3 regions of the Thalassospira sp. TSL5-1 genome follow, and region 3 is predicted to be linked to each of the others. Evidence: riboswitches for the same ligand, from Rfam matches in the RefSeq annotation. Region 3 holds a riboswitch; each other region holds the start of a gene.
The links. Region 3 has a riboswitch for cobalamin ahead of LF95_RS01000 (energy-coupling factor ABC transporter permease). Riboswitches for the same ligand answer to the same signal wherever they lie in the genome.
Positions count from the first base shown of each region.

Region 1: linked by a shared signal. The riboswitch ahead of LF95_RS01905 (ABC transporter substrate-binding protein) and the one ahead of LF95_RS01000 (energy-coupling factor ABC transporter permease) in region 3 are both predicted to bind cobalamin.
Region 2: linked by a shared signal. The riboswitch ahead of cobU (bifunctional adenosylcobinamide kinase/adenosylcobinamide-phosphate guanylyltransferase) and the one ahead of LF95_RS01000 (energy-coupling factor ABC transporter permease) in region 3 are both predicted to bind cobalamin.

Region 1 covers NZ_KV880637.1:395,650-398,913, forward strand. The annotation lists gene LF95_RS01895 (OpgD/OpgG family glucan biosynthesis protein) at 1-271, opposite strand, end outside; gene LF95_RS23500 (helix-turn-helix domain-containing protein) at 270-860, shown strand; cobalamin riboswitch at 1,017-1,217, shown strand; gene LF95_RS01905 (ABC transporter substrate-binding protein) at 1,372-2,397, shown strand; gene LF95_RS01910 (FecCD family ABC transporter permease) at 2,400-3,264, shown strand, end outside.
Region 2 covers NZ_KV880638.1:53,757-57,020, reverse strand. The annotation lists gene LF95_RS09725 (hypothetical protein) at 1-497, opposite strand, end outside; cobalamin riboswitch at 953-1,163, shown strand; gene cobU (bifunctional adenosylcobinamide kinase/adenosylcobinamide-phosphate guanylyltransferase) at 1,223-1,750, shown strand; gene cobW (cobalamin biosynthesis protein CobW) at 1,877-2,917, shown strand; gene cobN (cobaltochelatase subunit CobN) at 3,014-3,264, shown strand, end outside.
Region 3 covers NZ_KV880637.1:208,686-211,949, forward strand. The annotation lists gene LF95_RS00995 (glutamate-5-semialdehyde dehydrogenase) at 1-1,090, opposite strand, end outside; cobalamin riboswitch at 1,296-1,501, shown strand; gene LF95_RS01000 (energy-coupling factor ABC transporter permease) at 1,556-2,236, shown strand; gene LF95_RS01005 (ABCB family ABC transporter ATP-binding protein/permease) at 2,467-3,264, shown strand, end outside.

The DNA.
Region 1 (3,264 bases), 190 kb from region 3:
GGAAGAACTGGCCCATATGGAAATAGGTCACGGGATAAATGCCTGACCCGTCCGAGAACGGGGCAAAATCCCGTTTGTATTTCAGTTTGCCATGTTCGGCATAATCGATCTGCTCCAGGATCGCCTTGTCCGGGGTTTTCGGCGCGACATAGGGTTTGGCCGCCATTTTGCGGGCACGTTCGACCAGCGCGTCGAAACTGAATTTCTGTTTTTTGCCCAGTTCCAGCTTTTTGACGGCATCGGCGGCAAATGCCTGCTGCCAGAGCGACATGCCCGGTAAAATAAGACCGGCAGCCGCAGCGGACTTTAAAAATTGTCGGCGCTGTGCAGAAGTGTCCATCGAAATTATCCCTGTTATATTTTTGATTTGCACAAACTTGCGAAATAGTGTGGTGGCAATTCGGAAAAAGAATGGCGAATTCGCGGCCAAATATATCAACGCGCAAGTTTTTGAATTGATCCCGTTTTCGATGGCTGCACACCATTTTGTGCGATTGACATTTTGTCAGATGTTGCAAAGGCAAAATAGCGGCTTTGATCAGGTTTTGTTACGCTATGGCGTAAAAATAGATAAATTACGCCACAGCGTAAAAAAGGTAGCCTCTATGAAAATCACGGCACGAACGCCCGATCAGATTGGCAATGCTTTGCGTCGTGTACGCAAGGCCAAAGGCATGACGCAAAAAGATGTCAGTGTGCGCACCAATTTACGGGTGGCGACGATTTCATCCCTGGAAAATGGGGATCCGGGGACAAAGATGCGCACATTGACAAGTGTGCTGGCTGCTCTTGGTCTTGAATTCGTTGTCCAGGATCGCATTCAGGAAAATCGACCCAGCATGGAGGATATTTTCTCGTGAAACCGGCGCGATTTCATTGACGAAACAATCGCCCTTTTGCCCGATGATTGCCCGTTGGATTTATGTGATGCTCTGATGAACGGATCAGGGCAGGGTTGAAGGCCAATGTTCTTCCCGGCATCGGGCATCAAACGCCTTGACGATGACTGATCCTTATGGGACATCATTTTTGCCGGTATCCTTTTTGGGATAGAGGGAATTCAAAACGGTTCGGTTTTTCGGGCCGTCAAACGAAGCTGCCCCCGCAACTGTATGCGGCGAGCATGTCCTGATCATGCCACTGGGGTTTTCCCGGGAAGGCCAGGAACATGTGTTGACCCGCGAGCCAGGAGACCTGCCGGCAATCGTGACGACAGACTGGGCGGGGTGCCCCGGAGATGTCCTGCTACTATTCTGGCTGTTATGATACGATTGACATAACGGACTGGATTTATCGGGATTTCTTTTAATTCTCTGGTTCTTTGCCGGTTTGTCGCTGGATGTAACGGTTGTTCCTTTGAAAGGACATAACATGACCAGCGTTTTAAAACGGCTTGTCGCTGCCGGGGTGTTTGCAGCGGGTCTATCCACTGTTGCCACTCATGCACAGGCAACAGATTATCCTCTTGAAATTCAAAATTGCGGTCGCACTGTCACGTTTGATCACGCGCCAAAACGTGTGGTCTCGCTGGGGCAAAGCAATACGGAAATTCTCTATCTTTTGGGCCTGGCGTCAAAAGTTGTGGGGACGGCTGTGTGGTTTGATCCGGTCATGCCGCAATTTGCCGAGGCCAATAGCAAAATTCCCCGCCTGGCGGACAATGATCCCTCCTTTGAAAGTGTTGTTGGTCAACGCCCCGATCTGGTAACCGCGCAATTCCAATGGCATGTGGGACCAAGTGGCATTGTTGGCACAACGGCCCAGTTCGATGAATTGGGCATTCCCGTTTATGTTGCCCCGGCCGATTGTGTCGGCAAGGATAACAGCAAGGGCGGTGACGGGACGCGCACAGATGCCTTTTCAATCGATCTGATTTATCAGTCGATCCATGATCTTTCGCGTATTTTCAATGTCGAGGAACGCGGCGATAAGCTGATTGCCGACTTGAAACAGCGCGAACAGACCGCAAGGCAGGATGTTGCCGGATTGGCGCACCGTGATGTTTCGGCGGTTTTCTGGTTTTCCAGTTCGGAATTGCATGCAGACCCCTATGTCGCCGGGCAAAAGGGCGGGCCGGGATATATCTCTGGCGTGTTGGGCCTGAAAAACGTGATTAAAAGCGATGATGAATGGCCGACAGTGGGCTGGGAAACCATTGCCCGGGCGGACCCGGACATTATTGTGATTGCCAGAATGGACCGGCGGCGTTTTCCGGCGGATGACTGGCAACTGAAAACGAATTTCCTGAAAACCGATCCGGTCACCAGCCAGATGAAGGCGGTAAAGAACGGTCATATTGTGGTGATGGATGTGATGGGAATGGACCCGACCATCCGCATCATTGACGGTATTGAACAACTGGCCAAGGCCGTTAAATCGTTCGGACTGGATCACTAGGTATGGGTTTGTTTGCGCAGACAGTTTTCTGGCAACGTATCAGCGCGGTCTTTATCGCGCTGATATTGCTGGCTGCGGCAATGGCATTGGCAACATCGATTGGCGAAACCTCGATCCCGATTAAAACCGTGATCAACGCGCTCGCCAATCATATTTTTGGTGCAACGCGCCCCATCGATGCCATTGATTCCGGGATTATCTGGAATTATCGCCTCAGCCGGGCAGTGGTCGCGGCGTCCTGTGGGGCCGGTCTTGCCGTTTCGGGGGTAGTTTTGCAGGCCTTGTTGCGTAACAGCCTGGCAGATCCCTATTTGCTCGGCATTTCGGCCGGCGCTTCGACCGGGGCAGTCAGTGTCGTCATCCTGGGGGTGGGGGCTGGTATGGTCTCGCTGTCTGGCGGGGCGTTTGCCGGGGCGCTGGTGGCGTTTGTGTTTGTCAGTTTGCTCGCCCTTCAGGCCGGGCGCGGGCCGGGTGCCATCATTCTCGCCGGAATTGCCGGGTCGCAAATGTTTAATGCCCTGACATCGTTTATTGTCACCAAATCGGCCAATGCCGAACAGGCACGCGGCATCATGTTCTGGCTGTTGGGCAGTTTAAGTGGCGTGCGCTGGCCCGATGCGGCCCTGGCCGTGCCGGTGATTGTGGTTGGTTTACTGGTGTGTCTGTGTCATGCGCGTGCGCTGGATGCCTTTACCTTTGGCCGGGAATCTGCTGCATCGCTGGGTATTCCGGTTTTGCGCGTGCATGTGCTGCTGATCGGCACCTCCGCCCTGATGACGGCGGTGATGGTTAGCATTGTGGGCTCCATCGGTTTTGTTGGGCTGGTTATCCCCCATGCCGCGCGGTTTTTTGTTGGCGTGCGGCATG
Region 2 (3,264 bases), on a different contig from region 3:
CGCGAAAAGTCTTTGGCAAATTCCGAGCTTTCGATTGCCGCCGAGATGGCGTCATCGATAATCGCGGCGGGGACATTGTTAAACTGTTTGCCGCAGGCCGAAAGCATTTTGCTGGCTGTCGGAATGGAAATACCCGGCTGCCCCAGCAAATGATTAAGCGATTTATCATCGAAATTGTCGCGGTCAAACAGCTGGACCAGGGCAGGCAGATCGCGCACCAGCAGCGATAGCGCATTGACGCGAATGCCGCGCGCATGCGTCCAGATGATGGCGGCAACCATCCCCATTTCGGGGTCGGCCTGATACAGGGCACGGACCTGCCGACGTCGCAAAATGACATCGTCACCCTCTGCATATTGTTCCAGAAAACTGGAAAAATGGGGCGCATCCGTCTGAAGCCGGTCAAGCAGTTTGGTCCACATATCACGACGTGATGACGTCTGCCAAACAACGCCTTCCTGGGTACGAATCTTTTTGACGTAATGTTCTATAGCCATTGGGACAAACAGTTCTGGTTTTATCTGGAATGATGGTTGGCGCGAATTGCTCGTGTCTTTAGTTCCCAGGTTTTTCCCGGTGTTACGATATCGGCAATGACATTCCGTTTGTTCTTGAACCAATGTTCCCTGAAAGAATGTGTCTTCTCAACACATCAATTCTTACAAATACTGACCTTTCGTCTAGGTAGGCCTTACTCTTTATGCCTCTGAGGCCTGCCTTAAGGTTGATCAGTATGGTTTCGGTTCCGATTGATGCCTTGAGAACTATGGACCTTTGGCACGTTATTAATGGAGGGTGCTGTTCATTTTCCAGAGCGGACCATCGGATTTGAAGTGTGTTTAAAAATGCCCTTAACCTGCTGAAACCAATTGCTTAAGCAACTTTTACGGTTGTGGTGAAATGTATTTTCTTCTATTGGGGGAAAATGCTATGGCGATGCGAGGCCTTCTAATCGGGACTCTTTTACGCTAGTGTCGGCATCGCCGACTGGGAACGGGAAATCCGGTGTAAGACCGGTGCTGCCCCCGCAACTGTAACGGGATGACGGGTCATTTACGGCAGGAACGCCTGCCACCCACTGAAGGATGGGGTAACCCCCTTTGGGAAGGGAAATGACCAACACGCCCGAAGCCAGGAAACCTGCCAGTGGTGATGTGGGCCTTTTGGGCCGCATCAATTGCAACCGGGTCTCGGGTGGAGACCATAGCGCAAGGAACGGGCCATGGCCCCAAAGGTTATTGAAAATGGCGTTCACCTGATATTGGGGGGCGCACGTTCCGGCAAAAGCAAATTTGCCGAGGATATGATCGTTGCCGCAGGCGGGGGCACCTATATTGCCACCGGACGCGCCTGGGACGATGAAATGGCTGACCGTATTGCCCATCACAAACAGCGCCGCGGCCCGCTTTGGGCCACGATAGAGGAACCGCATGATTTGTGCGGCGTACTCGAACGCCTTGATAGGGACAGCGAAGGTCCGGTTCTGGTGGATTGTCTGACCCTGTGGCTGACCAATCTTATGATCGGCGAGCATGATATCGAGGCCGAGATCGAGCGTCTTTGTGTGCTTTTGCCCCGGCTGGCTTTGCCGGTTTTGCTGGTGTCAAACGAGGTTGGCTTTGGCATTGTGCCGGAAAACGCAATGGCGCGTGCCTTTCGCGACCATGCCGGGCGCCTGCATCAGCGCATTGCCGCACTCTCGCGTCAGGTGACGCTGGTGGTTGCGGGCATTCCAATGAGTGTTAAATAATTTCAATCCGGTATGTGATACCCGGACTCTCGCGTCAGGTGACGCTGGTGGTTGCGGGCATTCCAATGAGTGTTAAATAATTTCAATCCGGTATGTGATACCCGGTTTTTCAAGGATTTAAAGACAATGGCGCATTTGGGTAAAATTCCCGCAACCGTAATTACCGGCTTTTTGGGGGCCGGCAAAACCACCATGATCCGCAATATGCTGGAAAATGCCGGTGGCAAGCGTATCGCTCTGATTATCAATGAATTTGGTGATGTTGGCGTGGATATGGAAGTCATCAATGGCTGCGGCATTGAAGGCTGTGCCGAAGAAGACGTTCTGGAACTTGCCAATGGTTGCATCTGTTGCACCGTGGCCGATGACTTTGTACCGACCATGCAGAAATTGCTGGATCGCGACACCCCGCCAGATCATATCGTTATCGAAACTTCTGGCCTTGCCCTGCCCAAGCCGCTGGTAAAGGCCTTTAACTGGCCGGAAATCCGTTCGCGCGTGACGGTGGATGGTGTTGTTGCCGTGCTGGATGCCGCTGCCCTGCGCGATGGCCTGTTTGCCCATGATCACGACGCGGTGCAGGCCCTGCGTGAGGCCGATGAAAACCTGGATCACGAAAGCCCGCTTGAAGAACTGTTTGAAGAACAGCTTCATTGCGCCGATATGGTGGTTCTAAATAAAACCGACCTTCTGACCGACGATGAAAAAAGCAAAGTCGAGGCCGATATCCGGGCCGAGCTAAAGCGTCCGTCGGTCAAAATCATTGCGACAGAACATGCGCGGATTGAAAATGCCGTGTTGCTGGGCCTGGGGGCCGCCGCCGAGGATGACCTTGAAAGCCGCCCGTCCCATCATGATGACGGCCATGAGCATGACCATGATGATTTTGAAAGCTTTGTTGTTACGCTTGAGGACGTTACGGACCCCGCCGCCCTTGAAAAACGGCTGATCAATGTGGTGCGGGAATTTGATGTTTTGCGCATCAAGGGCTTTGTCCATGTACCGGGCAAGCCGATGCGCCATGTGGTGCAGGGTGTTGGCGAACGCTTTCAGCGCTATTTTGACCGCCCGTGGCAGGAAAATGAAACCCGACAGTCGCGTCTGGTGGTGATTGGCCTGCATGATATGGACCAGCAGGCAATTACCAGCGCCATTCTGGCAGCCTGATCGGCGGGTAAACCAAGAAAGGCAGCATCATTCAGGGTGCTGCCTTTTTGATCTTCGATATTTTAACGCCCCTCCCTTTGCAGACAGGCCGAATTCATGCACTTACTTGCCGCACAGCCGGGAATGATCACCGATGGCAGCGAGGCCGTTGATTTGGGCCAAAGCCCCGGTGATGTTGTTATTCTCTCGGCAGCGGAATCCGAATTGGCCTGTCTGGCAACGGCACAGGCGCATCTTGATGGTGAATTTCCCGGCAAGGTGCCGTCGCTCCGCCTCGCCAGCCTGTTACAGCTGGGGCATAATATGTCGGTCGATCTTTATATCGATGATGTGGTGTCCCATGCCCG
Region 3 (3,264 bases):
GGGCGGCGCTGGCATCTTCGGCCAGGATGGCATCGGTATGGTGGGAGCCGTAATGATTGATGTGATGGATGGCATCCTTCACCCCATCAACCGTTTTGATCGACACAATTGCATCCAGATATTCGGTTGACCAGTCTTCCTCACTTGCCGGTTTGATGCTGTCATCCAGGCGGCAAACGGTTTCATCACCGCGCATTTCACAACCCGCATCTTTTAAGCCGGAAATGACAGCAGGCAGCAGGGTTTCAACAGCGTCGCGATCAATCAGAATGGTTTCGGTTGACCCACAAACCCCCACGCGGCGCATTTTGGCATTCAGCACAATGTTGCTGGCTTTTGCCGGGTCGGCACTGGCATGGATATAGGTGTGGCACAGCCCTTCGAGATGTTTGAACAGCGGAATGCGGCTTTCATCGGTGATGCGCTGAATAAGGGACTTGCCCCCACGCGGCACAATAACATCGATATAATCGGATAGTTTCAGCATTTCGCCCACAGCGGCCCGGTCTGTGACCGGGATCATCTGAATGCAGGCTTCGGGCAGGCCGGCTTTGATCACGCCCTGCTGCATGCAGGCAAAAATTGCGCGCGATGAATTAAAACTTTCAGACCCACCGCGTAAAATCGCGGCATTGCCGGATTTCAGGCACATCGCGGCGGCGTCGGCGGTGACATTGGGGCGGCTTTCATAAATGATACCGATCACACCCAGGGGCACACATACACGCGCAATATCCAGCCCGTTATGGTCCGGCGTCCAGCGGGCCATTTCGCGGCCAACAGGGTCGTTTTGTTTGGCAACGTCTTCAACGCCCTTTGCCATTGCTTCAATCCGGGCCGGGGTTAGTTCCAGCCGGTCCAGCAGGGCGGCGGTCAGGCCTTTTTGACGGCCACCTTCCATATCAAGGGCATTGGCGGCCAGGATAGTGTCGGCGTTCTCGCGGATCAGGCTGGCAGCATAGTTCAGGGCATCAATTTTTGGCTGTGACGGGACCTGGGCCAAAATCAGGGCTGCATCGCGTGCGGCGATACCGATGCGAAGCATCAATTGTTGAATGTCCTGGTTTTCGGTGCTGGCAAGTGCCGTCATGGTCCTGTTTCCGTCTTTGGGCAGCGCCTTTTGTGGCGGTGTCATCGTAAATTGTAAAATCGTCAACAAATTAGCAACATAGTCCGGCCCGTCCTGAACTGCAATCACCTTGGTGGGGGCAAACCATGCGGTTTATTACGGATATAAACTGTGTGCTTTTTTCGCGTTTTACGATTGAAAAGCCTTACCCCTTTGGTGGTTGCTCTGCTAACGTGTCCGCTCGGGTTTGGCAGTGGCCCTTTGGCTGCTGCGAATAATAGGGAATATGGTGACGGCATTTTGCCCAGTCCATAACTGCCCCCGCAACTGTAAGTGCTGGTTGCTTCCTTGATGTCACTGGGAAACCCCGGGAAGGCGGAATAGCAACAATCGGCACAAGTCAGGAGACCTGCCCGAATTTTTATCACTGACAGTGCCGGTTTCCCGGCCTGTCCATGCACGGTGGGTGCAAGAAAGGAAATTGTCATGCATATTGAACCTGGCGTTGTTGACGGCGCCAAAATCGCCCTGAGTTATGCTACTGCAACCGGCGCGGTGGGTGTTGCCGGTAAAATGGCCGTCGATACGATCAAGCGCGATGGTCTGGGCTCGCTTCTGGTGCGCAGTGTCATTACCACATTGCTGGTTTTTGTCTTTTTTGAAGTGTTGCCGCATCACCCGGTTGGGGTGTCGGAAGTGCACCTTATATTGGGCTCCACCCTGTTTCTGATTTTCGGGGCGGCCCCGGCGGCCATTGGTCTGGCACTGGGGCTTTTGCTGCAGGGCGTGTTTTTTTCCCCGTTCGATTTGCCGCAATACGGCATCAACCTGACGACACTTTTGGTGCCGTTATTTGCGATGGGTGCACTTGCCCATAAAATCATCCCGGCCAAAACCGCCTATAAGGATGTGTCCTATGTGCAGGCGCTGGCACTGTCGACCTCCTATCAGGGTGGCATTGTGTGTTGGGTGGCGTTTTGGGCGTTTTATGGTCAGGGTTTTGGGGCGGCCAATATCGCCCATGTTGCCAGCTTTGGTGCGGCTTATATGACGGTTGTGCTGGTGGAGCCGCTGATCGACCTTGCTGTGCTGGCGGTTGCCAAGTCGCTTTATCGTTTCCGCGATAGCGGTGTGTTTGATCGCCGCCTTTATGGTTCGGCGCAATAAGTCGTACTCCTGCACTGCCTGTTTTGGGCGTTCCCTGTCTGGCAGGGGACGCCTTTTTTGTATTTGCCTGCCCGACAAGACAGCCTGTTTGCAGGATGTTCATATTGTGATGCTTGCCAAATTGCGCTTTACGGGCCATTTGTGAGGCACGGGTATAGGGAAATTTTACCAAAGTACATTTTAGTGTGGCTTAAAACCCATATCGGGGACGGGGATAAAAGGAAAAAGATGTGAAAAAATCGGATGCCAAAGAATCATCCGCCCGTGCTGATCTGGGTGTGATTAAAACCTTTTTGCCCTATTTGTGGCCCAAGGGCGAAAACGAATTAAAGATACGTGTCGTTGTTGCACTGTTGTTCCTGGTCGGCGCAAAGGTTGCCAACGTTTATGTGCCGGTATTGTATAAATATGCTGTTGATGCCCTGGGCGGAGGTAAAGGAGCCGCAGCAGGCAGTGCGGCCGCATTGGTGACGGTGCCGGTTAGTCTGATTATCGGCTATGGCCTGGTGCGGGTGTTATCCTCTGCTTTTGGCGAAATTCGCGATGCGGTGTTTGCCAAGGTCGCCCAGCGGGCCATTCGCAATTCCGCCCTAAGCGTATTTGACCATCTTCATGCGCTGTCCCTGCGGTTCCATTTGGACCGGCAGATGGGGGGGCTTTCGCGCGCTATTGAGCGCGGGGTGAAGGGCATTGAATTTCTTCTGTCCTTCATGCTGTTTAACATTTTGCCCACCCTGCTTGAGATCGTGATGGTTTCGATCATCCTGTGGGCGCTTTATGATGTCTGGTTCGCGCTGATCACGTTTGTCACCATCGTGATTTACATTGCCTTCACACTGATCGTGACCGAATGGCGCATGAAATACCGTCGCGAGATGAACCAGCGCGATGATGAAGCCAATACCAAGGCCATTGACAGCCTGATAAATTATGAAACCGTCAAATATTTCAGCAACGAAGCCCATGAATCATCACGCTATGACCACGCCTTGCGCGGTTATGAGGTGGCGGCGGTCAAATCGCAGGAA